DNA from 2 places in the Actinomyces slackii genome. Region 1 is predicted to be linked to the other one. Evidence: riboswitches for the same ligand, from Rfam matches in the RefSeq annotation. Region 1 holds a riboswitch; the other holds the start of a gene.
What was found. A riboswitch is a leader RNA that binds a small molecule or an ion and turns the genes downstream of it on or off. The one in region 1 is predicted to bind ZMP and ZTP.

Region 1 (14,748 bases):
CCAGGAAGGCCACGGTGAACAGCACCAGATTCATGAAGGAGTGGCGGAAATCTGGGTTGGCGAACAGCCCGATGAAGTTGTCCAGACCCACGGGCTCGGAGCCCTTCCGCCCCGAGACCTGCCCCGCCGTGTGCATGTTCAGCAGGGAGGTGTTGATGTTGATGCCGATCATCCCGTAGACGAAGATGCCCACGAGGATGAGGGACGGGGAGATGAGCAGGAGCCCCGGCCCCCACTGCCTCCAGTCTCGACGACGGCGCCTGGCGCCCTGCCTGCTTGTCACTGCGCTTCCGCTCCTTCCTGTTCCTGCGCTCATGGACCCGCTCAGGTGGGGCGGGGCCGCCGGGCCCCGCCCCACCTGGGTCAGGAGGCCACCGCGTCGTAGGCGGCCTTGAGCGCCGCCTGCAGGGCGGCGGCGTCGGAGGCGCCCTGGGCGAACTTGGTCAGCGCATCGTTCATGGCATTGGTGGCCTTGGCGGGCAGGGCGGCGCCATGGGCGATGGAGGACACGATCGTGTCGGAGGCGAAGGACTCCATCGCCGCGCGCTGGTAGTCCGAGAATCCGGCCTTGTCCTCATCGCTGAGGTCCGTGCGCGCCGGGATGGAGCCCTTGACGGTGTTGAAGGCGATCTGCCCCTCCTTCGAGGAGATGCAGTTGAGCCAGTTCTTGGCGCCCCCGGGGTGGGCGGCGCCGTCGGGCAGGGTGAAGGAGTCGGCCAGGAAGTCGAAGACGCCATCGGTGCCGGGCACCGGGAAGTGGACGTAGTCGGTGCCGGCCGTCATCTTGGCGGCGTCGAATCCGGCCACGGCCCAGTCGCCCATGACGTTGAAGGCGGCCTTGCCGTCCATGACGGGCTTGAGGGCGGGCTCCCAGTCCTCGGTGTGCAGGGAGGTGTCGGTCAGGGCCACGATCTTGGCGTAGTGCTCCACCGCCTTGGTGACCTCGGCCCCGCCCCAGTCGGTGGTCCCGTCGAACAGCCCCGTGTAGGCCTGGGCGCCCAGGTCGGCGATGAGGACGGTCTCCAGCAGCTGGAGCTGGGTCCAGGCCATGCCCATGGTGATGGGGGTCAGGCCCGCTGCCTTGACCTTCTCCATGTCCGCGATCCAGGCATCCATGTCGGCGGCGGGCTTGGCGGGGTCCAGACCGGCGGCCTTGAGGGCGGAGACCGAGGCCCACACGACATTGGCGCGGTGGATGTTGGAGGGCACCGAGTAGATGGCGCCGGCGGAGTCGGTCAGGCGGTCCATGAGGGTCTTGGGGAAGGCGTCGCTCAGGCCGAACTCCTCGTACAGGCTGGAGACATCGGTGAGGTACTCGGCCTCGATGTCGTCCTTGAGCTCGGCGCCGGCGTGGGCCTGGTAGGTGTCCGGCGGGTTGCCCGCGGCCAGGTCCGCGGCGAGCTTCTGCTTGGCCTGGCTGCCCGCTCCCCCGGAGACCGCCTTGTTCTCGAAGGTGGTGTCGGGGAACTGGGTGTTGAAGACCTTGACCAGGGCATCCAGGCCGAGCTTCTCGCTGCCTGCGGACCACCAGGTGACGACGTCGACCTTGGTGGCGTCGCCCTGGCCCGCGGGGGTGGCCTGGCCTGAGCCGGAGTCCTGGCTGCCCGAGGTGCCGCAGGCCGCCAGGGTGGCGGCGATGGCGGTGGCCCCGAGTCCGGCCATGATGCTGCGGCGGGTGTACAGCGGTGTGGAACGCATCATCTGCTCCTTGTGAAACATCGTTGTTCCTCAGCCGCGGCATCCTCGCAGCGGCCGGAGAGACGATAAGAGCAGACGTATGTTGTCTGATCTCATCGGCTCATAAGGATATACCCTCCGCTGAGAGCTCCGCAAACCGCCCTGGGCCACGTGCCCCGACGCCCGGAGGTGAAGCCCGCGCACGGCGCTGGCCCGCCCGCAGACGAGGCTGCGGACGGGCCAGCGATGCAGGACCGATATGGGGCCAGGGGTCAGATCAGGCCCATCTCGGCCACGGCGGTCTTCTCCTCGACCAGCTCGGCGGCCGAGGCGTCGATGCGGCCGCGGGAGAACTCATCGATCTCCAGGCCCTCGACGATCTTCCACTCACCGTTGACCGAGGTGCAGGGGAAGGAGGAGATGATGCCCTCGGGGACGTCGTAGGAGCCGTCGGACATGATGGCCGCAGAGGTCCACGAGCCGGAGGTGCCCAGCACCCAGTCGTGGACGTGGTCGATGGCCGCCGAGGCCGCCGAGGCCGCCGAGGAGGCGCCGCGGGCCGCGATGATGGCCGCGCCGCGCTTGGCCACCGTGGGGATGAAGTCCTCCTCCACCCAGGCGCGGTCCGCCAGGATCTCGGGGATGGGCGCGCCCTTGATGGTGGCCTGGGTCAGGTCGGGGTACTGGGTGGTGGAGTGGTTGCCCCACACGGTCACCCGGTCGATGTCGCTGACATGCACCCCGGCCTTGGTGGCCAGCTGGGCCAGCGCGCGGTTGTGGTCCAGGCGGGTCATGGCGGTGAACCGCGAGGAGGGGATGTCCGGGGCGTGGGAGGCGGCGATGAGCGCGTTGGTATTGGCGGGGTTGCCCACCACCAGCACCTTGATGTCCTGGGCGGCACCGGCGTTGAGGGCCTCTCCCTGGGGGCCGAAGATGCCGCCGTTGGCCGACAGCAGGTCCGAGCGCTCCATCCCGGCCTTGCGGGGCATGGAGCCCACGAGGAAGGCGATGTTGGCGCCCTCGAAGGCGGCCTTGGGGTCATCGAAGATATCCACGGTGCCCAGGGTCGGGAAGGCGGCGTCGAAGAGCTCCATGGCGGTGCCCTCAGCGGCCTGGACCGCCTGGGGGATCTCCAGCAGGCGGAGGTTGACGCGCTGGTCAGGTCCCAGCAGGGCGCCGGAGGCGATGCGGAAGAGCAGCGCGTAGCCGATGTTGCCGGCCGCACCGGTGACGGTGATGTTGACGGGGGCGTTAGCCATCGAGGACTCCTTGTCAGGGTTCGTCGTCATGGGCGGCGGGCAGCGGCCCACCTGCCCAACGCTATGACGGCTGCCACCTGGGAACCTACCACGACGAGGAATTCGTGACTCTCACCACGGCCCTGAGGCGCTCGCGTTCCCCACGATCGACCGCCGAGAAGGGGACCGAAGCCCCAGGGCTGAGGCGCCGCCGCCCGCCAGACTCACCATGCCCGGTCATGCCCCGCACCGCTCCGCACGCCCCTTTACCGACCATCTTCCAGGTCTCTATAGTCGCATCGCGGCACGGTGCGCCCGGCTGCACCCTGCCTCCCTCCCGCATCCCAGGACGATCATGAGCTCACTGCGCTGGGCGTCTCGCCCGCTCCGTTCCCTCGCCCCGGCCCTGGCCCGCCGGCCCCGGGTCGCCTCGGCCCGGGGCCGACGCGCCAACGCCGCCGCCTTCACCCTGACCCTCCTGGGCGCCCTGGCCACCTGCTGGGCGCTCATCTCCACCGGGCGCGCCCTGGGGGCGCTGGTCGCGCAGGGCTCGCCCACCCCCTTCCTGCTGCAGGCCCTGGCGGCGGCCGGGGCCGCAGGGGCCTGCCAGGCGGCCTGCCAGATGATCGCCCGCTCCAGTGCCTCGGCCGAGGAGGCCCACCTGCGCCGCCTGGGCCTGACTCATCTGCTGGCCCTGGGACCGGCCCGGGCCACGGACCTGCGCACAGGCGCCACGGTCTCCCTGCTGGCCGACGGCGTTGAACGAATCGCCCTGTACCGCCAGACCTTCCTGGCACCCACCGCCGCGGCCGCCGCCGCGCCCCTGGCAGGCCTGGCGCTCCTGGCGCTGGCCGCCGATCATGTCACCGCCGCGGTCCTGGCCGGGGCGGTGATCGCGGTTCCGGCGGTGATCGCGGTGGCGCACATGGCGATGCGATCCCCCTCCTCGGAGTCTCGGCGCGCCCGCAGCCGCCTGGCCGCCGAGTACCTCGACGCCATCCAGGGGCTGACCACCCTGACCCTGGCCCGTGCCGCCCGACTGACCCGGGAGCGACTGAGCGAGGCGGGTCAGGACAACCGCCGCGCGGTGATGAGCCTGCTGGCCGGCAATCAGCTCGTCATCCTCATCACCGACGGCCTGTTCTCCCTGCTCGTCATCACCATGGCAGCGGGCCTGGCCCTGCACCGGCTGGGCACCGGTGCGATCGGCCCGGGAGATGCCCTGGCGATCGTCCTGGTCTCCTACGCGCTGCTGGAGCCCTTGCACCATGTGGGGGCCTTCTTCTACGTGGGCATGGGGGGCATGGCGAATCAGCGCGCCCTGCGCAGGCTGCTCTCCCGCCCGCTCGCGGGCACGGCGCCCACCGGCCAGGAGATGACGGAGTCGGGCCCGGCGCCCGAGGAGGACTCCGCCGAGTCCATGAGCGAGTCGGGCATGCCTGATGAGCCGGATGCGCCCGATGCGGCGCCGCCCACCTGCCCCCGGGCCGAGGTGCTCCTGGAATCGGTGGAGGCCACCTGGGAGCCCGAGGGCCCCGCCGTGGTCCAGGAGGTCGACCTGCGCGTGGAGCACGGGGAGCATGTGGCTGTCATCGGGCCCTCGGGCTCGGGCAAGTCCACGCTTGTGGCCCTGCTGTCCGGCGATCTGCTTCCCGCCTCCGGCGCCGTACGGGTGGCCGGCACCGAGCTGACCGCGGCGACCCAGGACACAGTGCGCGCCGCCAGTGCCCTGGTGTCGCAGTCCACGTGGCTGTTCACCGGGACCATCGCTGACAACCTGCTCCTGGCCCGCCCCGGGGCGACGCATGACCAGATGTGGCAGGCCCTGGAGTCCGCCAATCTCGACCGGGAGGTGGCCCTCATGCCCCAGGGCCTGGACACGCCCGTGGGCGAGGCGGGCATGGGCCTGTCCGGCGGGCAGGCCCAGCGCCTGTCCCTGGCGCGCGCGGTCCTGGCGGACCGCCCCCTGCTGCTGCTCGATGAGCCCACCAGCCAGGTGGACCTCGCCAGCGAGGCGGCCATCGTCGAGGCCGTGGAGCGCCTGTCGGGAACCCGCACCATCGTCACGGTCTCCCACCGCGCCGGCGCCCTGTCCCGAGCGGACCGCACGGTGCGCGTGTCCCAGGGCCGAGTCACCGAGGAGGCCTCATGAGCACCGATGCCCGCATCGAGGATCGCACTGGACGCACCGAGCACATGGATCCCCTGGACAACATGGAGCCTCTGGACAGTCTCCCCCAGGATCGTCATCCCAGCCGAGGAGAGCTGTGGCGCTGGCTGCTGGGGGTGACGCGTCCGGCTCTCACCGCCCTGGCGGGCTCGACCGCCTGCCGCGTCGTCGAGCAGCTGGCGGGGATCGCCATGCTGGCCCTGGGCGCGCACGCCGTGGCCAGCACTGCCCTGGCCCTGGCCCAGGGGCGCGCCCCGGGAGCCATCTGGCCGGTGCTGGCAACGATGGCGGCCCTGGCCGTCATCAAGGCGGCCCTGCGCTATGGGGAGCAGTTCCTGGGGCACATGGTGGCCTTCAAGGCTCTGGAGCTGCTGCGCGAGCAGATCTTCACCGCGCTGATCCCCCGCTCCCCCCAGGTGTCCCTGACCATGCGCTCGGGGGACCTGCTGACCCGCTCCACCAAGGATGTCGACCGCATCGAGGTCTTCTTCGCCCACACCATCGCCCCACTCGCCTGCGCGGTCGTGCTTCCCACCGTGGTCCTGTCCGCCATCGGCACCACCGTGTCCTGGGCGGTGGCCGGCGCCGCGGCGGCCGTGCTGGCCACCGGGCTGATCATCGTGCCCCTGCTGGGACGGGCCGCCGGACTGGCCGCCTCGCGGGCCGCAGCCCGCCAGCGCGCGCGCCTGAGCCAGCACGTCACCGACACCGTCCAGGGCATGAGCGAGGTGGTGGGCTTCGGGCGGAGCCAGGAGCGGGTCGAGGAGATGGGCCGCATCGACGCGGCCCTGGGCGGAGCCGTGCGCCCGGCCGTCACCTGGGCGGCGGTGCGTCGCGGCACCAATCATCTGGTCTGCCTGGCCGCCCCCATCGCCGTGGTGGCCCTGGGCGCCGGTCATGTGGCCGAGGGCGCCATCGAGCTGCCCGTGCTGGCGGCCGCCGCCGCGGCCGTGCTGCGCCTGGGCGACACGGTGCGCGGCATCGAGGATCTGGCCTCCGCCATGGCCACCGCCCAGGCCTCGGCCGAGAGGGTCTGGCAGGTCGTCACCGCGCCGACCCAGGCACCCGAGGGCACCAAGGACCTGACGACGGGCATCTCCCACGAGATCCTGTGGCAGGACGTCAGCTACACCTATCCGGGCGCCACCCGTCCCGCACTGGAATCGGTGAGCCTGCGGGCCAAGGCCGGGCAGTGGACCTGCCTGGTGGGGGCCTCGGGCTCGGGCAAGACAACGCTGGCCCAGCTGGTGGCCCGCTTCGATGCGCCCACCAGCGGGCGCATCGTCATCGACGGGGTGGATCTTGGCGACCTGCGCTCCCACAGCCTGTATCGGGAGATCGGCCTGGTCCCCCAGCACCCCCACCTGTTCAGGGCCACGGTGGCGGAGAACCTGCGGCTGGCTGCGCCGTCGGCCAGCCACGCCGAGCTGGAGCGGGCCTGCCGGGCGGCCGGCATCCATGAGGAGATCGAGGCCCTCCCCCAGGGCTACGACACCCTGGTGGGCGAGCGGGGCGAGTCGCTCTCAGGCGGTCAGCGCCAGCGCCTGGCCCTGGCCCGAGTGCTTCTGGCGCGCCCCACCACGCTGCTGCTCGACGAGTTCTCCGCGCATCTGGATCCCCAGACGGACGCCGCGGTGCGCGCCTCGGTGCGCGACTACCTGGAGGGGGCCACGATCATCGAGATCACCCACCGGGTGCAGTGGCTGGACCAGGCCGATCACGTCGTCGTCCTGGACGGCGGACAGGTGGTCCAGTCGGGGCGACCGGCGGATCTCCTTGAGGCCGACGGCCCTCTGCGCGCCCTGGCGGCCCGGGACTGAGCCGGGGAAGGGAGCCTGCCCCCAAGGCCCTGGCGCGCACGACCGCCCGCTTTTCCTTCATGGCAACGAGGAAGTGTCGGCCCTTGCGCACACGACCGCCCGGTGCCTGTCGCGGAGCCGGGCTCCACGGCTGGCGCCGGGCGGTCGCCGATGAGCGCGGGATGGGATCTCGTGGCCGAGACTGCCGCCCTGCGCTGCCCCTGCTGCTCAGGCCTGGTCGTGAGCTCGGACCTGGTCGTGACCCCGATGCTGGCGGCGCGCACGCGCGCCCTGGCGCCCAAGGCGGGACCGTGAGGGCCGGCGGGCCGCGCCCCGGCGCCCCTGCTGAGGCCGGTCGTTCCCCTTGTCGAGGTCCTCAGGGCTGACCACGCCCTCGATGCTGACGCCGTGCAGGTAGGCCATGCCGTCGAAGGCGAGCCTGCGGATATTCGCGGGCTCGGCCTCGTCCCCGATGCGCCCTCCGGCCATGCGGTCGACGATGAGGGCGATGGCGCCGTCGCCGGTGACATTCGTGGCAGTGCCGAAGGAGTCCAGGGCGATGTAGGTGGCGATCATGAGGGCCACCTGGTCCTCGTTGAAGCCGAGCATGGAGGACAGCAGTCCGGTGGCGGCCATGATGGCCCCACCGGGAACGCCCGGGGCCGCCACCATGGTGATGCCCAGCATGAAGATGAAGCCCACCCACTGCGCGGCGGAGATCTCGATGCCCTGGGACAGCGCGATGGCGAAGGCGAAGGCGAAGATCTTGGAGGTCGAGCCGGCCAGGTGGATGGTGGCGCACAGGGGCACGGTGAAGGAGGCCTGGGGTGAGTGGTGTTTCTCGGACAGGGGAGGATTTTCATCCTCCTTTGATTCGATAGGATGGAGCCATGTCAAGGGCAAAGTACTCTGATGAGTTCAAGGAACAAGTGGTGCGCGAGGTGATCGAGAAGGAACGGTCGATCGCGTCGGTGGCCGCTTCCTACGAGTTGGTGCCCCAGACGGTGGGCAACTGGGTCGCGAAGCACAGGAAGGAGCACGGCAGCGCTGAGGAAAGAGAAGCGGTTGCCGAAGCCGAGGAGGTAGCCCGCCTGAGGAAACAGGTCCGCGAGCTGCAGCAGGAGAACGAGTTCCTGAAAAAAGCGGCGGCCTTCTTCGCGAAGGAACAGCGGTGAGTCACAAGTATGCGCTCATCAATCGCGAGGAAGGCAACTACCCGATCGTCTCGATGTGCCGGTGGTCGAAGGTCTCCCGTTCGGGCTACTACTCCTGGCGGGACCGGCCACAATCGGCGACCTCAATGAGAAGGGAAGAGCTGACGGCCCTGATCAAGGCCGAGTTCGAGGCCTCGGACGGCACCTACGGGTACCGCAGGATTACCGCCCGTCTGGGGCGCAGAGGCGTGGTGGCGCACCATGACACCGTGCGCTCCATCATGCGCGAGCGCGGCCTGGTGGCCGCTCAGCCTCGCCGAAGGACTCGCACCACCACCCCGGCGGCCGACCTGAAGGAGTGGCCAGACCTGGTGGAGCGCGACTTCACCGCCACGGCGCCAGGAACCAAGTGGGTCGGGGACATCACCTATATCCGCACCTGGGTGGGATTCGTCTACCTGGCCACCGTCCTGGACTGCGCCACGAAGAAGGTCGTGGGCTATGCGATGGCTGATCACATGCGCACTGAGCTTGTCTGCCAGGCTATTGATATGGCGGTGCGCAACTGCCCGCCGGTGACAGGAACGACGATCTTTCACTCCGACCGGGGGTCGCAGTACACCTGTCAGAAATTCGCTGAGCACCTGGGCGCCTATGGTATTCGCTTGTCGGTGGGCAGGACCGGGGTGTGCTGGGACAATGCGTGGGCGGAGTCCTTCAATGCCACGCTCAAGAATGAGAGGGTGCACCGGATGGTGTATCCCACACGGGGCAAGGCCATGAATGATATTGCCTCATGGATCGAGCTGGTCTACAATCACACCCGGCTGCATTCTTCTCTGGGATATCGCACTCCTAACGAGGTGGAGCGCGAGCTCCTGGACCACAAGAAGGCAGCCTGACCAACACAACACACAGTCCGAAAAACACCCAGCAGTCCAGCCACCGCGTCGGACACGCCGTTCTTCTTGACCTGACCCAGGGTCACCGGGATGGTCGCCGCCGAGGAGGAGGTGCCCAGGGCCGTGAAGTAGGCCGGCAGCATCGTCACCATGGCGGTGATCGGGTTCTTGCCGGAGATGGCGCCCGCCACCAGGTACTGGACCGCCAGGATGACCACCTCCAGGACGAGGACCACCACGACCACCTTCAGCAGGGTGCGCATGATGTCCCAGGCCTCACCGGTGTAGGTGAGGTTGAGGAAGATGCCGAAGATGTGCAGCGGCAGCAGCGGGACGATGATCCTCTCGATGAGGCCGGTGATGATGGCGCGGAACTCGATCGCGCCCTTGCGCAGCACGCCGCGGGGCACCAGGGACAGCCCGACGCCCAGGAGGAAGGACAGCAGCAGCGCGGTCATCACCTCCATGGCCGGGGGCATCTCCACGGTGGTGAAGTAGTTCGTCAGCGCGCTCTGGGGCTCCTCGACATCGCGCAAGGACCCCTGGCTCAGGAAGCGGGGAAGGACCTGGGCGCACACCAGGTAGGTGATGAAACCGGCGAAGAGCGTCGAGCCGTAGGCCATGGCGGCGGTGATGGCCAGCCACCTGCCCGCCCCACGGCCGAGCTCGGCGATGGCCGGGGTGACCAGGCCGATGATGATCAGCGGGATCGAGAAGGACAGGAACTGGCTGAACAGTCCCGAGAAGGTGGCGAACACATTGCCCACCGGCGCGGGGATGAGGTGAGTGTCGCCAATGCGGATCGAGCCGAGCGCCAGGGCCAGAACGATGGCTGTGATCACCCATGGCAGGATGCCGCCGGGGATGCGAGGCGCCTCGCCGGGGCGCCGCTCGGTGGCCTGTGACATTGCAGATGCCTTCCATATCGTGAGGGGCGCCGGGGAAGGGCGCCATGAGACGTGGGGCAGACTGCCATATTCCCGCGGAATCAGCGCGCCGGGCCCGGCCTGCGGACACGTCGTCCGGGGCTCACTGCATGGCGGGCAGGTTGGCGTAGGGCGCCAGGAGGAAGATGATGATGGCCAGGGCCACGCCGAAGGCGACGTCGAAGCCCCGGCCTCGGGCGGCGATCCAGGACCCGTTGGGGCGCTGGAGCCGGACCATGGACAGGGCCAGGATGCCCACGGCCAGCCACAGGACCGCCGCGCGCCCCTGCCCGAGCAGGGCCAGGGCGGGAACGAGGGCCAGTCCCAGGAACACCGCGGCGACGGCCATGGTGCGATAGCGGCGCAATCGGTCCGTCGGTTCGTGCTCCTGGCTCACCCCCGCAGTCTAACCGCGCCCTGGCCGGCGCCCCTCCAGGCAGGATCCGCCGCAGATCACAGGACTGCGCCCCGGCCGCACGGAGAGGGCCTCAGTGGGAGAAGTGGCGGGCGCCGGTGAGGTACATGGTGACCCCGGCGGCCTGGGCGGCGGCGATGACCTCCTCATCGCGAATGGAGCCGCCCGGCTGGACCACGGCGCGCACCCCCGCATCGATGAGCACCTGGAGGCCGTCGGCGAAGGGGAAGAAGGCGTCGGAGGCCGCCACGGCGCCGGCGGCGCGCTGCGGAGGGGCCTCCTGGAGGATCTCGGCGGCATCCGCCCCGCCCACGGCGCCCGAGGCCGGTTCTGAAGCCGAAGCTGCGGCGTCCCCTGTGGCACGCGCCCCCAGGGTGTTGGCGCGCTCGACGGCCAGGCGGCAGGAGTCGACCCGGTTGACCTGCCCCATGCCCACGCCGACGGTCGCGCCGTCGCGGGCCAGCAGGATGGCATTGGACTTCACCGCGCGCACGGCGCGCCAGGCGAAGGCGAGGTCGGCCAGGGTCGCCTCGTCGGCGGCGGGCCCGGCGGCCAGGGTCCAGGTGGTGGGGTCGTCATCGCCGGCCTGGTAGGTGTCGCGCTCCTGGACAACGGCGCCCCCGGAGATCGGCTTGATCTCCCAGCCCTGGCGCGCCGGCGCCTCGACGACGAGCAGGCGCAGGTTCTTCTTGGCGCGCAGGATCTCCACCGCCTCCTCCTCGAAGGCCGGGGCGGCGACCACCTCGGTGAAGATGGGGGCGATCTGACGGGCCATGGCGGCGGTGACGGTCACATTGGTGGCGATGACGCCGCCGAAGGCGGAGACGGGATCGCAGGCGTGGGCCTTGCGGTGGGCCTCGGCGACATCGCCGCTGGCGCTGACGGCCACGCCGCAGGGGTTGGCATGCTTGATGATGGCCACGCAGGCCTGCTCGCCATGGTCGTGGGCGGCCCGCAGCGCCGCATCGGTGTCCGTGTAGTTGTTGTAGCTCATGGCCTTGCCACTGAGCTGGCGGGCACTGGCCACTCCCCCGATGGTGCCCGGCGCGGTGTAGACGGCCGCGCCCTGGTGGGGGTTCTCGCCATATCGCAGGGCGGCCAGGCGCTGGTAGCCGGCGCCGACGTAGGCCGGTGGCGCCTCCGGGCCCGCGGACTCACCCGGGTCAGAGGCTGCCAGGTCCACCCGGTCGGCCTCGACCTGCCGGGCCATCCATGTGGCCACGGCGGCATCGTAGGCGGCGGTGTGGGCGTAGGCCGCCGCCGCCAGGGACCTGCGCTCATCGAGGGTGAAGCCGCCCTGCTCCAGGGCGGTGGCGACCTCCCCGTAGGCGGCGGGGTCGGTGACGACGGCGACCCCCGGGTGGTTCTTGGCGGCGGCGCGCAGCATGGCGGGGCCGCCGATGTCGATCTGCTCGACGCAGGCGTCGAAGGGGGCCCCTGAGGCGACGGTGGCGGTGAAGGGGTAGAGGTTGACCACCACCAGGTCGATGGGGGCCAGGCCCAGGGAGTCGAGCTGGGCCAGGTGCTCGGGCTTGCGGCGGTCGGCCAGGATGCCGGCGTGGATGGCGGGGTGGAGGGTCTTGACCCGGCCCTCGAGGCACTCGGGGAAGTCCGTGACCTCCTCCACCGCGGTGACCGGCAGACCCGCGGCGGCGATGGTGGCGGCCGTCGAGCCGGTGGACAGGATCTCCACCCCGGCGCCCACCAGGGCGGAGGCCAGCTCGGTCAGACCGGTCTTGTCATAGACGGAGACCAGGGCTCGGCGCAGGGGCAGGCGGTCGGGGTTGATCAGACCATCGGTGGGCACATGAGCCGTGGGCACCGGGGCCGCAGCGGTGGTCGAGGCGGGAGTCGCAGTGGGCTGCTGGGAGGAGTGGCTGGTCACAAGATGCTCCTGGAGAGGCCGGGGTCGCGGGACGCCCAGGCGGGCGACGTCCCCTCACGTGGTTGTCCTGCCGCTCCCCGGTGGTGGCCCACCCTCGCCAGTTGCGGCCGGGATCAGTCTAGGGGGTGGTGGGCGATGATGCGCCCCAGCGGGCCCGGGCGTCAGGCGCGGTCCTCCTGGCGGACCAGGCGCGAGATGGTCTCGATGAGCTGGGGGGTCTCAGCGGCCTTGATGCGCTCGGTCAGGCTGGCCTCGTCGTCGTCGGGCAGGACGGGGACCTCCACCTGGGCGATGTGGGCTCCGGTGTCCACGCCCTCATCGACCCAGAACACCGTGGCCCCCGCTCGGGTGGCGCCCGCCGCCAGGGCGTCGCGGACGGCGTGGGCGCCGGGGAAGTCCGGCAGGAGGGAGGGATGGGTGTTGATGATCCTGCCGGGGAACCGGTTGAGGAACCCGGGGCCCAGGATGCGCATGAAGCCGGCGCAGACCACCAGGTCGGGGTCGTGCTCCCCCACGGCAAGGGCCAGGGCCTCATCCCAGTTGGCGCGCGCGGCGTAGTCCTCCATGGCCACGACTGCGGCGGGCACGCCGGCGGCGCGCGCATGCTCGATGCCCTGGCAGGGCTTGTCGGCGACGACGCCCGCCACACGCGCGCCGTACGCGGGGTCCTGGCAGGCCCGCAGGAGGGCGACCAGGTTGGAGCCTGTCCCCGAGACGAGCACCACCAGGCTCGCAGGGCTCCGCATGGTCTCAGTCATCGTCATCACCTGTGCTTCCTGCGCTCTTCCCGGGCTCGGCGCCCCGGGTGCTGGTCGGGCCCTCGGCGCGGGCGGCCTGGCGGCGCCAGTCGCTCCACGGGGCGGTGCCCCGCCGCGGGGCGGGCACGGTCTCGATGCGGTCGGTCGCCTCCCCCGCCTCCTCGTCCCTGCGGTCCCCTCCACGCGCTGAGGGGGATCCCGACGCGCGTGCGGGTCGGGGCGGCGCGGGCCGGGCCGGGCGCGGGGCGGGGTCAGGGCTGCGCTCAGGGGCGTCGTGGCCGCTGTCGTGAGGATCGCCGTCGTAGCCGTCATCGCCGTCGTCCTCATCACCGCCGGGTGCCGGCTGCGCTGCGGCGGCACCGCGGGAGGCCCGGCGCTCCCGGGCGGATTCGACGGCGGTCTCCACCGACTCCTCCATGCGCGACCTGGCTCCGCTGGCGGCCCCGGAGGCCAGGGACAGCGTGTAGGGGTGGGACAGGACCGCGATCGCGCCCAGCCCTGCGGCGACCTCCAGGAAGACGAACAGGACGGCGTAGCCGAGCTGGGGCCCGGTGGTGGCCATGCGCCCCGGCCCCACCGGTCCGGAGGCCGCCAGGCACAGCGCGCCCATCCCCAGGGCGACGACCGCTGAGGCCAGGAGGGCGGCGGCCACCGCATGGCGGACCCTCAAGGCGTAGAGGACCCGGCGGCGCCTCCAGGCGGCCACCATCGCCCCGGCGGTGACGACCAGCGGCAGATAGATGCCGGCCGTGCCCATGGGGGTAGTGGGCAGGAGCCCCAGCAGCGGCAGGCCGGGAACCGGGCCGGGCACCACCCGGTCCGGGGCGAAGACGCTGTCGTGGCCCACGGCGAAGCCCGCCCCCACCAGCCAGGAGCATGCCCAGACCGCTGCCGTTGGCAGCCAGCCGGCCTGCAGGGCGATCAGCCCCAGGGAGGCCATGATCCCGCCCCCGGCCACTGAGTCGTGCAGATGGGAGACCCTCCCCGCTCCCCCGATGATCGCGGCGATGAGGACCAGGGCGGTGAGGATGCCCAGGGCTCGGGTGGCGCCTCGGGCCAGGGACAGGCCCGGGCTGACCCAGTGGGGTCGGGCCTGCCACAGGCGCGTCAAGACCGGGTGCCGCACGCCCTCGCGGCGCAGCCTGAGGGCCACCACGGCCGCGGTCAGCGCGGCGATCCCCGCCACCGCGGGCCACACCTGCGCCCAGGCGGGGCCGGTCAGGCAGGCCAGGACGGCGGTGGCCGCCGAGGAGGCCACGATCCACGCCCCCGAGGCGATCGTGGTGGGCCGGGCGCGGCGCACGCAGTTCCAGGTCCACACCGCCTGCAGGGCGGTCAGCCCCAGCAGGGGCAGCCCCAGGGCGCCGTCCGGCCCAAAGGCCTGCCCCATCCTGCCGCCGAATCCCAGGCTCCACAGGGCGGTCCCGGTGCGCAGGCCGTCGCCCACCCCCAGGGCCGCTGCGGCGTCGAGGCCGGAGGACGACAGCGCGACCGCCACGGTGGTCAGCACGACCAGCAGCCAGCCCAGGCCGACGGACTCCAGGCCCGCTCGCAGTGCCCACGCCCAGTCGGCGGGGCGCAGCCGATCCAGGATCACGCGGCCCCGCCGGTGGTGAGCCCGTAGAGCTCTCGGGCGATCTGGGCCGTCTGGCTGGGGGTGCGGCCCACCTTGACGCCTGCGGCCTCCAGGGCCTCCTTCTTGGCCTCGGCGGTTCCCGCCGAGCCGGAGACGATGGCGCCGGCATGCCCCATGGTCTTGCCCTCGGGGGCGGTGAATCCGGCGACGTAGCCGACCACCGGGGTGGTCATGTGCTCGCGGATGTA
Region 2 (14,748 bases), 170 kb from region 1:
CGGCACTCACGCCCTCCAGCGCCCGGTCCAGGCGCTCGCGCGAGCGCCCCAGGGCATCGATGAGAACCTTGCGCAGTGCCTGAGCCTCTGTGTCCCCGATACCGCTCATGAACAGCCTCCTTGTCCCATCGCTGCTGCGCCCAACGCGCTGCGTGTGCGGTCAGGATACGGTGTCGAGGCTGCTGATGGCCCCGGTGGCGACGTCGTAGAGCAGTCCGTGGGCGCCGGCCCCGTCCGGGATGAACGGGTCCGCCGCCAGATCGGCCAGGACATCGCGCAGATGCTCCTCGGCGCTGCGCCCCGCGAAGCCGCCGGGCGACCAGGTGGGCCTGGCCCCCGTGCGCTGCTCGAGCAGCGCCAGGAAGGCCTCGTCCTCGATCCGCGACATCCCGCAGTCCGTGTGATGCATGACGATGATCTCGGTGACGCCCAGCGCGTGCTGCGAGATCGCCAGGGAACGGCGCGCGCCATCATCGAGGATCCCGCCGGCATTGCGGATCACATAGGCCTCACCGGCGCTGAGCCCGAGGATCCTCATGACGTCCATGCGGCGGTCCTGGCAGGCCAGGACCGCCAGGCGCGGCCCTGCCGGCCGCGCAATGCTCGGCTCGACGGTCGCTGCCCGCGACAGCGCCTCGCTCACGCCCGGCCCAAGAGGGGAGGAGTGGTTCACCATGGCTCTCCTGCGCTTGGGCCGACTCAGGCGAAGACCACCGTGCGGTGGCCGTTCATGAGCACCCGGTGCTCGGTGTGCCAGCGCACCGCCTGGGCCAGCACGCGCCGCTCGACATCCTGGCCCTTGGCCCGCAGCGCCGCCACGGAGTCCTCATGGGCCACGCGGGTGACGTCCTGCTCGATGATGGGGCCCTCATCGAGATCGGCCGTCACGTAGTGGGCGGTGGCACCGATGAGCTTGACCCCGCGCTCATGCGCCTGGGCGTAGGGGCGCGCCCCCTTGAAGGAGGGCAGGAAGGAGTGGTGGATGTTGATGACCCCGCCGTGCAGGCGCTCGCACAGGGCGGGGGAGAGGATCTGCATGTAGCGCGCCAGGACCACCAGCTCGACCCCCAGGGACTCCACCAGGGCCATCAGCTCGGCCTCGGCGGCCTCCTTGGTCTCGCGGGTCACGGGGATGCAGTGGAAGGGCGCGCCGTAGAACTCCGCCACGGCGCGCAGGTCCTCGTGGTTGCCGACCACCCCGGCCACATCGATGGGCAGGCCTTGGCTGCGGGCGCGGAAGAGCAGGTCGGTCAGGCAGTGCCCCTCCTTGGAGACCATGATGAGGGTGCGCATGGGGCGGCCCACCTCATCGAGGCTCCACTCCATGGCGTAGTCGCCGGCCAGGGCCTCCAGGTCCTTCTCCAGCTCCAGGCGCGGCACGGTGGTCTCGACCTGGACGCGCATGAAGAACAGCCCGGTGTCGCTGTCCCCGAACTGCTTGGACTCGGTGATGTTCCCGCCGCGGCGGGCCAGCGCCCCGGTGACGGCGTGGACGATGCCGGGCTTGTCGGGGCAGGACAGGGACAGGACCAGATGGGTTGAGTCGGACATGGGTGCAGGGTAGCGGCAGGGCTCGCCCCCGAGGAGCAGCCGTCCGCCAGGCAGCCGCCGGTCGGCCGCCCTCGCGACAGGCTGCGCTGAGGGCGGCCGCGGCTCCCGGGCCACGGGTCAGCCCTGGCGGGCCTTGAAGCGGGGGTTCTTCTTGTTGATGACGTAGGTGTGGCCCCTGCGGCGCACGACCTTGGAGCCGGGCTGCTTGGCAAGGGATCGGATGGATGCGCGAACCTTCATGGGTCTCCTGCTCTTGTGATGGTGGGTGGACTGCCCCGGGGACCGGTGCCAGGGGCAGCCGGGCCGCGGTGCCCCGGGGCGGCGGGCGCCCGGGCCCCGCGGGGGCGCCCGGGCGGGGCGGCCTACTCCAGGCCGTAGCGGCGGCGGAACTTCTCCACGCGTCCGGCCGTGTCCAGGATCCGTCCCTGGCCGGTCCAGAAGGGGTGGGAGGCACTGGAGACCTCCACGTCCACCACGGGGTAGACCCGCCCGTCCTCCCACTCGATGGTCTGGTCGGAGGTCAGGGTCGATCGGGTCAGGAAGGCGAAGCCGGCGGAGCGGTCGCGAAAGACGATGGGCGCGTAGGCGGGGTGGATGCCGGGTTTCATGACGCTGCCCTCACCACGAGGACTTCACGATGCCGGGCAGCTCGCCGCGAAGCGCCATCTCCCGGAAGCGGACCCGGGAGGTGCCGGTGAGGCGGATGTGCCCGCGGGGCCGGCCGTCCACGGCGTCGCGCCGGCGCAGCCGGGTGGGGGAGGCGTCGCGGGGCAGGGCGTGCAGGGCGGCCATGGCGGCACTGCGCTCGGCAAGGGGAAGGTGGGGGTTGACGCTGGCGGCCTTGAGCTCGGCGCGGCGCTGGGCGTAGCGGGCCACGATGGCCTGGCGGCGGGCTTGGGCGGCGATCTTGGATGTCTTGGCCATCAGCGGGACTCCTTGTACTCCACGTGCCGGCGCACCACCGGGTCGTACTTGCGCAGCACCAGGCGGTCGGGGGTGTTGCGGCGGTTCTTGCGGGTGACGTAGGTGTGCCCGGTGCCGGCGGTCGAGACCAGCTTGATGATGGGGCGCAGGTCCTTGGCACGGGTGCTCACAGCCTCTCCCCCCGGGCGAGCATGCGGGCCACGACGACGTCGATGCCCTGGCGGTCGATGATCTTCATCCCCTTGGTCGAGACGGTCAGGCGCACGGTGCGCCCCAGGGAGGGGACCCAGTAGCGCCTGCGCTGGAGGTTGGGGCTCCAGCGCCGCGAGCTGCGGCGATGCGAGTGGGAGACCGAGCGGCCGAAGACCGGTCGGGCCCCTGTGACTTGGCAGTAGGTGGTCATGGCATGCATTATTGAGAATGATTCTGGTTCCCGTCAACTGTGGAGGTCCCGTGCCCGACGTCGCCCATCGACTGTCCCTCATCAGCGCCCTGGACCCGGGGCTGCTCGGCCTGGTCGATCTGGCCCTGTCCGGCCAGGAGGCCATGGTCATGACCGCCACCCTGCATCCCGACCTGGCGGAGCGCGGCGTGGTGCGCCTGAGCTGCCAGCAGGCCCTGGGGCAGGACCCGGAGATCCTGGATGTGCCCATGCCCGGCCACTGCCAGACCTGCTCCCTGCGCGAGGTGCTCATCGCCGTGGCCCAGGACCGCGCCGAGCAGGAGCCCGAGGGCGCCACCGTGGTCCTCCTGCCGCCGGCCATCGAGCTGGTCCACCTCCTTCCCCGCCTGGCGGCCGAGCTCGCCGACCTGGCCCCCGGGGTGCGCCTGGCGGCGGTGGCCCACGTCCTGGATGCCGCCGTCGCGCATGACGAGCTCCTGGAGCACAGGCTGCTGGCCGACGCCGGACTGGCCTCCTATCCCGGCGACGAGCGCTGCACCGGGGAGATTCACATGGTCAACCTCGGCTACGCCGACGTCGTACTGTCCCTGGGGCATGACACCGCCGGGGTCGGGGCTGATCTCATCGAGCACCTGCGGCCCCATGAGACTCTCCTGCTCCCGGGCCTGAGCGCCCCGATCCTGGAGTGCCTCCTGTCCATCGACCATGATGCCCCCGAGGCGATCCGCCGGGTCCACCCCGCCACCACCCAGGCCTGGGGCGGCCCCGGTGATCACGGGGTGTGGACCCTGGACCTGAGCGCCTCCCTCCCCTTCCATCCCGGGCGCCTGCGCGAGCTCGTGGCCGACCTGGCCGGATCGGGGCTGTGCGCCCGGGGCTGCTTCTGGCTTCCCAGCAGGCCCGGGCGGGTATGCGCCTGGGAGGTGGCGGGCGGGGCGGTCAGCGTCGGGGATGCCGGGGCCTGGAAGGAGGTCCCCGCGGCCGGGCAGGCGCAGAGCGAGCCGCTGGTCGAGCCCCGCTGTCATCTCGTGGTCACCGGCGTGGGGGAGCCGCAGGTGCGCGACCAGGTGCGCGCGGCCTTCGAGCAGGTGCTGCTGCGCCCCGAGGAGATGCCCGGCGCCCTGGCCTGGATCGGCGTCGACGACGGCCTGGGGGATTGGTTCGGCCAGGCCGAGCAGTGAGGGCGCGCGGGCCGGCCTGTAGGTTGAGGCCATGAGCGAGCAGATCCAGCGCGTGGTCCCCGCCCTGTGGTTCGACCGCAGCGCGCCCCAGGCCGTGGAGTTCTACGTCCGGGCCTTCGCCGAGGCCCTGGCCGACGACGAGCAGGCCCGCGGGGGCACCGGCGTCCTGGCCACCTCCCACTACCCGGATCACGATCTGGGGCCCGGTCAGGAGGCGATGGCCGGGCAGGTCCTGGAGATCCGCTTCCGCCTGGCGGGGCTGGAGCTCAGCGCCATCAACGCCGGCCCGCAGAACCGGCCCAATCCCTCCATCTCCCTCATGGTCGTCATCGACCCCGACTACTGCCCCGACCCCGCGGCCCGCCTGGACTCCCTGTGGCAGTGCCTCATCGAGGGCGGGCGGGCCCTCATGCCGGTGGGGGCCTATCCCTTCTCCGAGCGCTTCGGCTGGGTGGAGGATCGCTACGGGGTGAGCTGGCAGCTGCTGGTGGGCTCGGTGGGCAGGGCGGCGACCGCCAGTGAGCTCGGCCCGGGTCAGGGCATCGCGCCGCCGGACGGGCGCGCGCCCCAGCGCGCGCACCGCGGCGTGGAGGTCATCCCCGCGCTCATGTTCCCCCACAGCCAGGGGCAGGCGGGGGTGGCCGCCCGCCAGTACGTCGAGCTCTTCGACCGGGCCTTCGGGGACTCGGGAATCGGTGAGATGTCCTTCTACCCCGCCCAGCCCGGGCAGGAGCCCGCCCTCCTGCAGGGCTTCATCCGCCTGGCCGGGCAGGAGCTGACCCTCATGGACTCCGGCGTGCTCCACCCCTTCACCTTCTCCATGGGGGTCTCCCTGACCATCCAGTGCGCCACCCAGGAGCAGGTCGATCTGCTGTGGGAGGGGCTCTCGGCGGTCCCCGAGGCCGAGGCCTGCGGCTGGCTCAAGGACCGATTCGGCATCTCCTGGACGATCACCCCGGAGAACATGACCGAGCTCATCGGCCGGCCCGGGGCCTGGCAGACCATGGCCGCCATGACCAAGCCCACGCTCTCGGACTTCCGCTGACCTCCGCTGACCTCCGCTGAGGGCCCCAGCGGGCGGAGCCGGGCTCGGGGCGCTCGCGGTTGGCCCAGGGCCCGGCTCCGCGGATCATCGGCTGATCCGGTGGCCGGCTCAGTAGTCCGACCCGGCGGGGGAGGCGTCGTCGGCCAGGCCGAGCACCACGCCTTCACGCCAGGCGGAGGCGCCCCACGGGCGCTGCGTCGCCTGGCGCGCTAGGCTTGTGCCCGTCGCGACTGGCGCCGGGTGGATCACCACCGGGGAGCGGCATGAACAGCAGACTCCGGGGTCGCCCGCCTGGGCCGCGGATCGCCCGCCCCCTGCGCGCACCGTGCGCGCCCCACCCACGGAGGACATATATGACCGCTGATGCCATGAACCAGCCCCTGGTCGAGCTCGACCCCGAGATCGCCGAGGTCCTCACCGGAGAGCTGGCCCGCCAGCGCGGGACCCTGGAGATGATCGCCTCGGAGAACTTCGTGCCCCGGGCCGTCCTGGAGTGCCAGGGCTCGGTGCTGACCAACAAGTACGCCGAGGGCTACCCCGGCCGCCGCTACTACGGAGGCTGCGAGGTGGTCGACGTCGCCGAGTCCCTGGCCATCGAGCGCGCCAAGGCCGTCTTCGGCGCCGAGTACGCCAATGTCCAGCCGCACTCCGGCGCCCAGGCCAACGCCGCGGTCCTGCACGCCCTGGCCACCCCCGGGGACACCATCCTGGGCCTGTCCCTGGCCCACGGCGGGCACCTGACGCACGGCATGAAGATCAACTTCTCCGGCAAGAACTACCGCGCCACCGCCTACGGGGTCGATGAGACCACCCACCGCATCGAGATGGAGCAGGTGCGCGAGGCCGCCCTGCGCGAGCGGCCCACGGTCATCATCGCCGGATGGTCGGCCTACCCGCGCCACATGGACTTCGAGGCCTTCCGCGCCATCGCCGATGAGGTCGGCGCCGCCCTGTGGGTGGACATGGCCCACTTCGCCGGGCTCGTGGCCGCGGGCCTGCACCCCAGTCCCGTGCCCCACGCCGATGTCGTGTCCACCACCGTCCACAAGACCCTGGGCGGGCCCCGCTCGGGCATGCTCCTGTCCAACCGGGCCGAGCAGTGGGGCAAGAAGCTCAACTCCGCGGTCTTCCCCGGGCAGCAGGGCGGCCCCCTCATGCATGTCATCGCCGCCAAGGCCGTGGCCATGAAGCTGGCGGGCACCCAGGAGTTCGCCGAGCGCCAGGCCCGCACCCTCCAGGGCGCCCGCCTCATCGCCGAGCGGCTCCTGGCCGAGGACGTGCGCGCCGCCGGCGTCAAGCTCGTCACCGGGGGCACCGATGTCCACCTGGTGCTGGTCGACCTGGTCGACTCGGCCCTGGACGGCCAGCAGGCCGAGGACCTCCTGCACGCCGCGGGGATCACCGTCAACCGCAACGCGGTGCCCTTCGACCCGCGCCCCCCGCGCGTGACCTCGGGCCTGCGCATCGGCACCCCGGCCCTGGCCACCCGCGGATTCGGCGCCGCGGAGTTCACCGAGGTCGCCGACATCATCGCCACCGCCCTCATCCACGGCGCCGCGGGCAGCGCCGACGAGGAGCTCCTGGCCGGTCTGCGCGGGCGCGTCGAGGCCCTGACCGGCGCCTTCCCCCTCTACGAGGGGCTGGCCCAGTGAGGGCGCCCTGGGCGGGCAGCGCACAGGTCCTGGACGGCACCGCCACGGCGGCCGCCATCAAGGCCGAGCTGGCCCAGCGGGTCAGGGCCCTGGGCGAGCGGGGCGTGAGACCCGGCCTGGGAACAATCCTGGTGGGCGAGGACCCTGGATCGGTGCGCTACGTGGCCGGCAAGCACACCGACTGCACCGAGGTGGGCATCACCTCCATCCGCGAGGACCTGCCCGCCAGCGCCACCCAGGCCGAGGTCGTCGCCGCCATCGACCGCCTCAACGCCGATCCGGCCTGCACCGGCTACATCGTCCAGCTGCCGCTGCCCGCCGGCGTGGACGCCAGCGCCGTCCTAGAGCGGATCGACCCGGACAAGGACGCCGACGGCCTGCACCCCACCAACCTGGGGCGGCTGGTCCTGCGCGGCTCGGGCCCGATCGACTCCCCGCTGCCCTGCACCCCGCGGGGCTGCATCGAGCTCATGACCCGTCACGGCATCGACCTGGCAGGCGCGAATGTCTGCGTGGTGGGCCGAGGGGTGACGGTGGGCCGCTCCATCGGCCTGCTCCTGGGGCGCAAGGAGGTCAACGCCACCGTGGACGTCTGCCACACCGGCACCGCCGACCTCGCCGGGCATGTCCGGCGCGCGGATATCGTCATCTCCGCGGCCGGCAGCCCCGGCATCATCACCGCGGAGATGGTGGCACCCGGCGCCGTCGTGCTGGATGTGGGAGTCTCGCGCGTGGTGGATCCCGACACCGGCAAGGCCCGGATCGCGGGGGATGTGGCCGACGGCGTCGATGAGGTGGCCTCCTGGCTCTCCCCGAACCCCGGCGGGGTGGGGCCCATGACCAGGGCCCTGCTCCTGGCCAATGTCGTCGAGGCCGCGGAGAGGGCCACCGGCATCCGCGCCTGAGCCCGCTCGCGCTGTGCCCGGGCGCAGTGCTCGGGGCGCTCACTCTGAGCCGCCCCGGGCCCTGGCCCGCCGGCGGCGAGAGCGCCCGCCCGCAGCCGGCCGAGCACCGGCTCAGTGGATCACAGCAGGCCGGCCTCGCGCTCCTCGGCGGCGCGGCGCTGGGCGCGCAGGGCGATGATGCCCTGGCCGGCCAGCACCGCCCCGGCCAGGCACAGGGGCATGGAGGCCAGCCACAGGAGGGTCGAGATCCGCGACAACGCCCCGAGCTGGGCCGCCGGGGGCAGGCAGGCCGCCACGATCATCAGGGCGATCCCCCACCACATGCGGCTCCAGGACCGCTGGGCCGTGCCCCCGGTGTCCCCGATGCCCTCGGTGTCACCGGTGCCGTCCACCGCTGCCGGCGCGTCCTGCCTCAGCCCCTCGCCGCTCACGTCCGGCCCTCAGTAGGTGATCTCGAAGCGGCGCCCCGACAGGCTCCCGGCGCGCATCTCGCTCACCCGCACTCCTCGAACCCGGGCCCAGTCGGGGCCGTGGTAGAGCCAGGCCACGAGGCGGGAGACGTCGTCGGCCGGGCCCTGGGCCATGACCTCGACATCGCCGTCGGGCAGGTTGCGGACCTCGCCGACCAGGCCCAGGCCCTGGGCGTGGTTGGCGCACTCGTAGCGGAATCCCACGCCCTGGACGCGGCCCGAGACAATGGCGTGGATCGTGCGGATGCGGGCAGGATCGCTCTGGCTCATGACCCCATGGTCCCAGGTCGCCGGCCCTGGCAACAGGCCCTGCCCGCCCCGCGCCCGTAGGCTGGGGGCATGCGTATCGCCACTGTCAATGTCAACGGCATCCGTGCCGCCGCCCGCAAGGGGATGGGGGAGTGGATCGCCTCCAGCGCCCCCGATGTCCTCCTCCTCCAGGAGGTCCGCGCCGATGAGGCCATCGCCGCGGGCCTTCTCCCCGGGTACACCGCCGTGACCTGGCCCTGCCGCATCAAGGGCCGCGCCGGGGTGAGCGTGGCCGTGCGCGAGGGCGGCCCGGCCTCCATCGGCGCCGTGCGCCAGGGCATCGCCGCCCCTGGGACCCCCGAGCCCGACGTCGACTCCGGGCGCTGGCTGGAGGTCGACCTGTCCCTGGCGGACGGGTCCTCGCTGACCGTCATCTCCGCCTACCTGCACTCCGGGCAGCTGGGCACCGAGAAGATGGACCAGAAGTACGCCCACCTGGACCTGGTCGACGCCCGCATGGCCGATCTCCTGACCGCCTCTCGCGACGGCGGCCAGCAGGTCATCATGGCCGGCGATCTCAACGTGGTGCGCTCGGAGAAGGACATCAAGAACTGGAAGCCCAACCACAACAAGATCGCCGGGGTCATGGATGAGGAGATCGCCCACCTGGAGTCCTGGTTCGCCTCGGGCTGGGTGGACGTCGCCCGCGAGCTGGCCGGCCCTGAGGCCCAGGGTCCCTACACGTGGTGGTCCCAGCGCGGCAAGGCCTTCGACAATGACGCGGGATGGCGCATCGACTACCAGGTGGCCACCCCGGGGCTGCGCCCCATGAGCGCGACCGTGGACCGGGCGGCCGACTACGCCTCGCGCTGGTCGGATCACGCCCCCCTGGTCGTCGAGTACGACTGACCGGCGGATCCACCTCCACGCCGAGACGGCTGCGCGCCGGGCAGGATGCCCGGCGCGCCGCCGTCTCGGCGTGGAGGAGGCTCAGTAGCGGATCGCGTCGATGGGGCGGATGCGCACCGCCACGATGGCCGGGACGATGCCGGCCAGGGATCCCACGCCGGCCGCCGAGATCAGGCCGATGAGGGCGGCCGTCATCGGGAAGGGCGGGCGCACAAGGGGCTCGGCCCCCAGGATGGCCACCAGTGGGACGTACCTCATCGCCACGATGGCCAGGGCGATGCCCACCAGGCCGGCGATGACCGTGGCGACCACGGACTCGAGCATGATGGAGAAGAAGATCCGCTGGCTCGTGGCGCCGAAGGATCGTCGCACGCCGATCTCATGGATGCGCTGGCGCACCGTGACCAGAGAGATGTTGACCAGGGACAGGGCCCCCAGGAGCATGACGAAGATGCCAGCAGCGGTGACCACCCTGATGAAGGTGTCGCCCTGGTTGCCGGCCCCGGCTCCCTGCAGGTTGGAGCGGACTTGGGCAGAGCCCGCGCCGAACTCGGCATCGAAGTCATTGCGCACCAGGGTGCGCATCTGCGGGTCGCCGCTCTTGCCGGCCCAGATCTCCAGGGTGGGATTGGGCAGGGGGTAGTCCTTGGGCAGGACCTGCTCCAGGGAGTCGCGCAGCACATAGGCCTTGAGAGGCTCGGCGCACTTGACGGTCTGGCCCTGCTCGTTCTGCTCGAAGCACATGCTCGACGACGGGTCGGGGGGCAGGACGCCCACGATGGTGAAGGTGGTGTGCACCGGGGCGTAGGCCTCAACGGTGACCGGGGCCTCGAGCTTCTCGATGCCCATGCGCTGGAGCACGCTCTGGCTGACGACCAGGGAGGGCGAGAGGTCATCGGAGTCATCCGGGCGGAACCAGCGTCCCTGCTCCACCTGGGTGCGGTGCAGCACCCGGTACTGGCTGGAGACCGCCGTGGAGGTGACCTTGGCCGGGCCCTCGGGGAAGGCCAGACGCAGGGGGACGTCGTAGAAGGTCGTGGAGTGCTTGATCTGGTAGCGCTTCACGAAGTCGTCCATGGCGGTGGAGATTCTCTCCCTCTGCCGGCTGGAGCTGACCGTGCTCGTCGCGTTCTGCGCTCCTGCCCCGCCCTGCGCGCCCGCGCCTCCCTGCGAGGCGGCGCTCGCCTGGCCGTCGGACTGACCGTCGGATTGGCCTGTGCCCTGGTCCGCCGACTCGTCCTGAGGGGCGTTCTCATCGGCCTTCTTGGGGGTCACCGTCAGGGAGATCGTGCCCGGCCGACCGCTGATCTGATCGTTGAGATCCTGAATGGTCTGGACCGCGACCTGCCCCAGGGCGATGACGAAGGTCATGGCGGCCACGGCCACGGCCACGCCGACCAGGGAGAGCAGCACGCGCAGCTTGCCGATGCGCACCTGCCCCCATGCCTCTGTGAGAGCTCCGAAGATCTCAGCCATCTCGTCTCTCCGTCCAGGGTTGTGCGGGTGCCGCCGTGGGCGCGATCGCCGTGGGCGCGGTCTGTGCGGGCGCGGCCGCCGGTGGCGCCATGCCGGGGATGACCTCCTGGAACTCCTCCAGGGATCCCATCTTGTGCGAGGAGACCTCGATGCGGGTGAGAACCCCGTGATCGAGGCGGTACTGGGTCGAGGCCCTCGCGGCCACCGCCAGGTCGTGGGTGATCATGATGAGGGCGGAGCCTGACTCGGAGCACTGGCGCTCCAGGAGCTCCATGACGGCGTTGCCGGTGTCCACATCCAGGGCCCCGGTGGGCTCGTCGGCCAGGATGACCCGGGGACGGCGAGCCAGGGCCCGGGCGATGGCCACGCGCTGCTGCTCACCGCCGGACATCCGATCCACGCGAGCGCCGATCTTGGCCTCCAGGCCCACCGCGGTCAGCAACTCCTCCGCCCGCTTGGTGCGGGTCCAGAAGGCGGTGCCATGCGAGTAGAGCAGGGGGGCAGCCACATTCTCCGTGGTGTTGAGGCCCGGGATGAGGTTGAAGGACTGGAAGACGAATCCGAAGGTCCGCCCCCGCAGCTTGGCGCGGCGGGTCTCACCCATGCGGGAGGTGTCCTGGTCATCCAGGACGTAGTAGCCCGAGGTCGGCTTGTCCAGCAGGCCCAGGATATTGAGCAGCGTGGACTTCCCCGTTCCCGAGCGCCCCACGATGGCCACATGCTCACCGGGCTCGACTCTCAGGTCGATGCCCTTGAGGATCTCCAGGGTCTCGCCGTCGGGCATGGCGAAGGTGCGCGTCACCCCGCGGATGTCCACCAGCGCGGTCACGAGATCTCCTTGCCGTTCTCGTCATAGCACGCCGACTGGTCCCTCTCGCAGGTGTTGGGGGTGCCGGTGCGCTGGATGTCCTTGCCCGGGACGAACTGCAGGATGGTGGCGCCCTCCTTGAGGCCCTCAGTGATCTGCACGTTCTTGCCGTCGTTGATCCCCAGGGACACCTCGGTCTTGACCGCCGAGCTCGGCTTCTTGGGGTCGGACAGGACCCAGACGCTCCCGGTGGAGTAGTTCCCCTCAATGGCGGTCACCGGAACCACGATCGCATCAGAGGCTGATCCGGCGTCAATGGTGATCTTGGCCTTCAGGCCGGGGAAGACCTGCTGATCGCCGGGCACTGAGCAGCGCACCTCCACACTCGTGCCGTCGCCGGTGGTGGTGGTCGTGTCCCCCGTGGTGGGGTCGGTCTTGGAGGTCTGGTCGTCCTTGGTGCCGATCTTCAGGTTGGTGCAGGAGAAGGGCGCGGGCCCGGAGTCGACCGACACCGAGGCCTCCGTCGGGGGGTTGGTCAGCCGGTACTGCTGGGCCGCGGTCACCTTTCCCTTGGCCGAGTAGCTGCCGGCGGCCACCGTGGCCACCACGGTGCCGACCGTCGCCTCCTGATCCTTGATCACCTTGTAGGTGATCGTTCCGCCGACGGGGGCGTAGACATCCTCCCAGGTGACCTTGGGCTCGCGCTGCTCGGTGGTGGTATTGCCCTCCTCATCGGTGGAGGTCACCGGCTCCTGCGCCTCGGTCTTCTTCAGCGTGAGGATCGGCTCGCCGGCGGCCACCTGCGCCCCGTCCTCGTAGACGAGGCGGGCCACGGTCCCCGCCATGGTCGCCTTGGCCTCCTTCGGAGCGTCCTCGACGATCTGCCCCTCGACGGTCAGCGAGTTGGAGATGTCCGCCTTGGCCACGGTGATGGTGGGGGCGTTGATCGCGAACTGGGGCTCCGGTGCGCTCTGGTCCTGGGCGCCGGATGAGGGGAAGAAGGCGATCTTGGTCAGGGCCACGGCGACGATCAGGGCGATGAGCACCTTGATCGAAGGCATGATGTAGCGTTTCACAGCGTTCCTTCACTCGATGTCTGGGCAGAATTCATGTGCGTCTGATCGCAGCCTAAAGCCGCCCCTGGCCTGCGGGAATCATGCTTGAGGATGAACATGCGCCCCACGCACCCCGCCCTGTGGACCACGGTGCGGGGCCACAGGGCGGAGGTGGAGGACGTGAGGGAGAACTCAGATCTGAGCGAGGTCCCGGCCCAGCGCTCATCGCCGGCCAGGGCCTGCCCTCAGTGGACGCGGCCGGCCGGGGCGCTGGGCACGGCGTCGAGGAAGGCCGGCGGGTTGAAGCCCTGGCTCTCATAGGCGGCGGCAACGGCCCGGGCGATCTCCTGGACGGCGCCGGCGTCCACCAGGGCGATGGCCGAGCCCCCGAACCCGCCCCCGGTCATGCGGGCCCCGTGCGCCCCCGCGGCCCGGGCCGCCTCCACCGCCGTGTCCAGCTCGGGGCAGGTGCACTCGTAGTCCACGCGCAGCGACTCATGCGAGGCATCCATGAGGGCGCCCACGGCGGCCAGCTTCTCCCCGGCCAGAGGGCGGCCGTCCTGCAGAAGCGCCACCAGCTCCTTGGTGCGGGCGATCTCGGTGACCACGTGCCGGGTGCGGCGCACGAGGATGTCGGCGTCCTCCTGGCTGCCCTGCTCACTGGCCTCCAGGCGCTCCAGCGCCGCGGGCAGATCCTGTGCGGACAGATCCGCCAGCAGCTCGATCCCCAGGATGCGGGCCGAGCGCTCGCAGGCGGCGCGACGCGCCCCGTACTGGCCATCGACCAGGGAGTGCTTGGCCTTGGTGTCGATGACCAGCAGAGCCAGCCCCTCAGCGGCCAGATCGAAGGGCACATGGGTCACCGAGCCGTCCCTGCAGTCCAGCTCCAGGGCATGGCCCTCCCGGCAGCGAAGCGAGGCGGACTGGTCCATGCCGCCTGTGGGGGCGCCGGCCATCTCGTTCTCGGTGCGCACGCACACCGCGACCAGCCGGGCCCGTCCGGCGTCGTCGGGCTGCTCGGCGCTGCCGGCCAGGCCCAGCCCGGCCACCTCATCGATGGCGACGGCGGCCGAGCACTCCAGCGCGGCCGAGGAGGACAGGCCCCCGCCCAGGGGCACGCAGGAGACCAGGGCCGCGTCGAATCCGGGCAGATCCGAGACGCCCTCCTGCTCCAGCGCCCAGGCCACCCCCGCGATGTAGGAGGCCCAGTGGCGCACCTCGCCCGGGCTGCCCTTGGGGCCGATCTCATCGAGGTCCAGGACATCGACCTGCTCCCGCGTCTGGGTCGAGACCAGGCGGACGGTGCGGTCATCGCGGCGGCGCAGCGCCAGGTAGGCCCGGTGCGGCAGGGCGATGGGCAGGGCCAGGCCGCCGTTGTAGTCCGTGTGCTCCCCGATGACGTTGACGCGCCCCGGGGCGCTCCACACGCCGTCGGGCTCAGCCTCGAAGACCTCGCGGAACAGCTCGGTGGCTGCCCGAGCCCCCTCATCCGGCTCCATGGCGGGGGAGAAGACGGGGGAGGACGACGATGTGCTCATGATGATCTCCTGATTCACGATGTGATCGGATGGGTGGAGGACGGTGACGATGCGGTGAGGACGCGGTGGGGATGTGATGGGGGCGCGGTGCCGGGCCCGGTCTCAGGTGGCGATGACCAGGCGCGCCCCGGCCTCGTCGAGGGCCTGGACGGTGGCCGGATCGGGCTGGGACTCGGTGATGAGGACCCCGATGTCCCGGGTGTGGCAGAAGGAGCGCAGGCCCAGGACCCCCCATTTTGAGGAGTCGAGCACGGCCACCACGCTGCGCCCCGTGGCCGCCAGCGCCTGATTGGTGGAGGCCTCCATGAGATTGGGCGTCATGAGGCCGGCCTCCGGGGTGAAGCCGTGGGCTCCCAGGAAGACCCACTCAACGCGAATGGTGCGCAGGGCATCGACCGCCACCAGGCCCACCAGGGCGCTCGACGGCGTTCGCTCGCCCCCCGTCAGCACGATCGAGGGGGCGTCGCGGCCCTCGGCGCGCGAGGCATCAGCCGCGTCGAAGAGCAGCTGCGCGGCCGGCAGGGAGTTGGTGATCACCGTCAGGGTCCCGAAGTGCTCCACCTCGGTCAGCGCCCGGGCCAG

Region 2: another riboswitch for ZMP and ZTP. It lies ahead of glyA (serine hydroxymethyltransferase); the one in region 1 lies ahead of purH (bifunctional phosphoribosylaminoimidazolecarboxamide formyltransferase/IMP cyclohydrolase).

What each region holds. Positions count from the first base shown of each region.
Region 1 covers NZ_LR134363.1:1,590,206-1,604,953, reverse strand. The annotation lists gene EL266_RS06670 (carbohydrate ABC transporter permease) at 1-316, opposite strand, end outside; gene EL266_RS06665 (ABC transporter substrate-binding protein) at 364-1,698, opposite strand; gene EL266_RS06660 (malate dehydrogenase) at 1,950-2,936, opposite strand; gene EL266_RS06655 (ATP-binding cassette domain-containing protein) at 3,271-5,067, shown strand; gene cydC (thiol reductant ABC exporter subunit CydC) at 5,064-6,905, shown strand; partial or broken gene EL266_RS06645 (cation:dicarboxylate symporter family transporter) at 7,254-7,706, opposite strand; gene EL266_RS06640 (transposase) at 7,775-8,059, shown strand; gene EL266_RS06635 (IS3 family transposase) at 8,056-8,940, shown strand; partial or broken gene EL266_RS06630 (cation:dicarboxylate symporter family transporter) at 8,979-9,848, opposite strand; gene EL266_RS06625 (DUF3017 domain-containing protein) at 9,970-10,263, opposite strand; gene purH (bifunctional phosphoribosylaminoimidazolecarboxamide formyltransferase/IMP cyclohydrolase) at 10,355-12,103, opposite strand; ZMP/ZTP riboswitch at 12,193-12,281, opposite strand; gene purN (phosphoribosylglycinamide formyltransferase) at 12,328-12,924, opposite strand; gene EL266_RS06610 (cell division protein PerM) at 12,917-14,521, opposite strand; gene sucD (succinate--CoA ligase subunit alpha) at 14,518-14,748, opposite strand, start outside.
Region 2 covers NZ_LR134363.1:1,420,407-1,435,154, forward strand. The annotation lists gene EL266_RS05875 (DinB family protein) at 1-109, opposite strand, end outside; gene EL266_RS05880 (beta-class carbonic anhydrase) at 161-676, opposite strand; gene purU (formyltetrahydrofolate deformylase) at 700-1,551, opposite strand; gene ykgO (type B 50S ribosomal protein L36) at 1,669-1,791, opposite strand; gene EL266_RS05895 (type B 50S ribosomal protein L31) at 1,914-2,159, opposite strand; gene rpsN (30S ribosomal protein S14) at 2,170-2,475, opposite strand; gene rpmG (50S ribosomal protein L33) at 2,475-2,645, opposite strand; gene rpmB (50S ribosomal protein L28) at 2,642-2,878, opposite strand; gene EL266_RS05915 (CobW family GTP-binding protein) at 2,929-4,059, shown strand; gene EL266_RS05920 (VOC family protein) at 4,091-5,104, shown strand; ZMP/ZTP riboswitch at 5,321-5,408, shown strand; gene glyA (serine hydroxymethyltransferase) at 5,458-6,756, shown strand; gene EL266_RS05930 (bifunctional methylenetetrahydrofolate dehydrogenase/methenyltetrahydrofolate cyclohydrolase) at 6,753-7,661, shown strand; gene EL266_RS05935 (hypothetical protein) at 7,781-8,092, opposite strand; gene EL266_RS05940 (acylphosphatase) at 8,102-8,401, opposite strand; gene EL266_RS05945 (exodeoxyribonuclease III) at 8,471-9,289, shown strand; gene EL266_RS05950 (ABC transporter permease) at 9,371-10,765, opposite strand; gene EL266_RS05955 (ABC transporter ATP-binding protein) at 10,758-11,594, opposite strand; gene EL266_RS05960 (efflux RND transporter periplasmic adaptor subunit) at 11,591-12,649, opposite strand; gene galK (galactokinase) at 12,874-14,166, opposite strand; gene EL266_RS05970 (DeoR/GlpR family DNA-binding transcription regulator) at 14,269-14,748, opposite strand, start outside.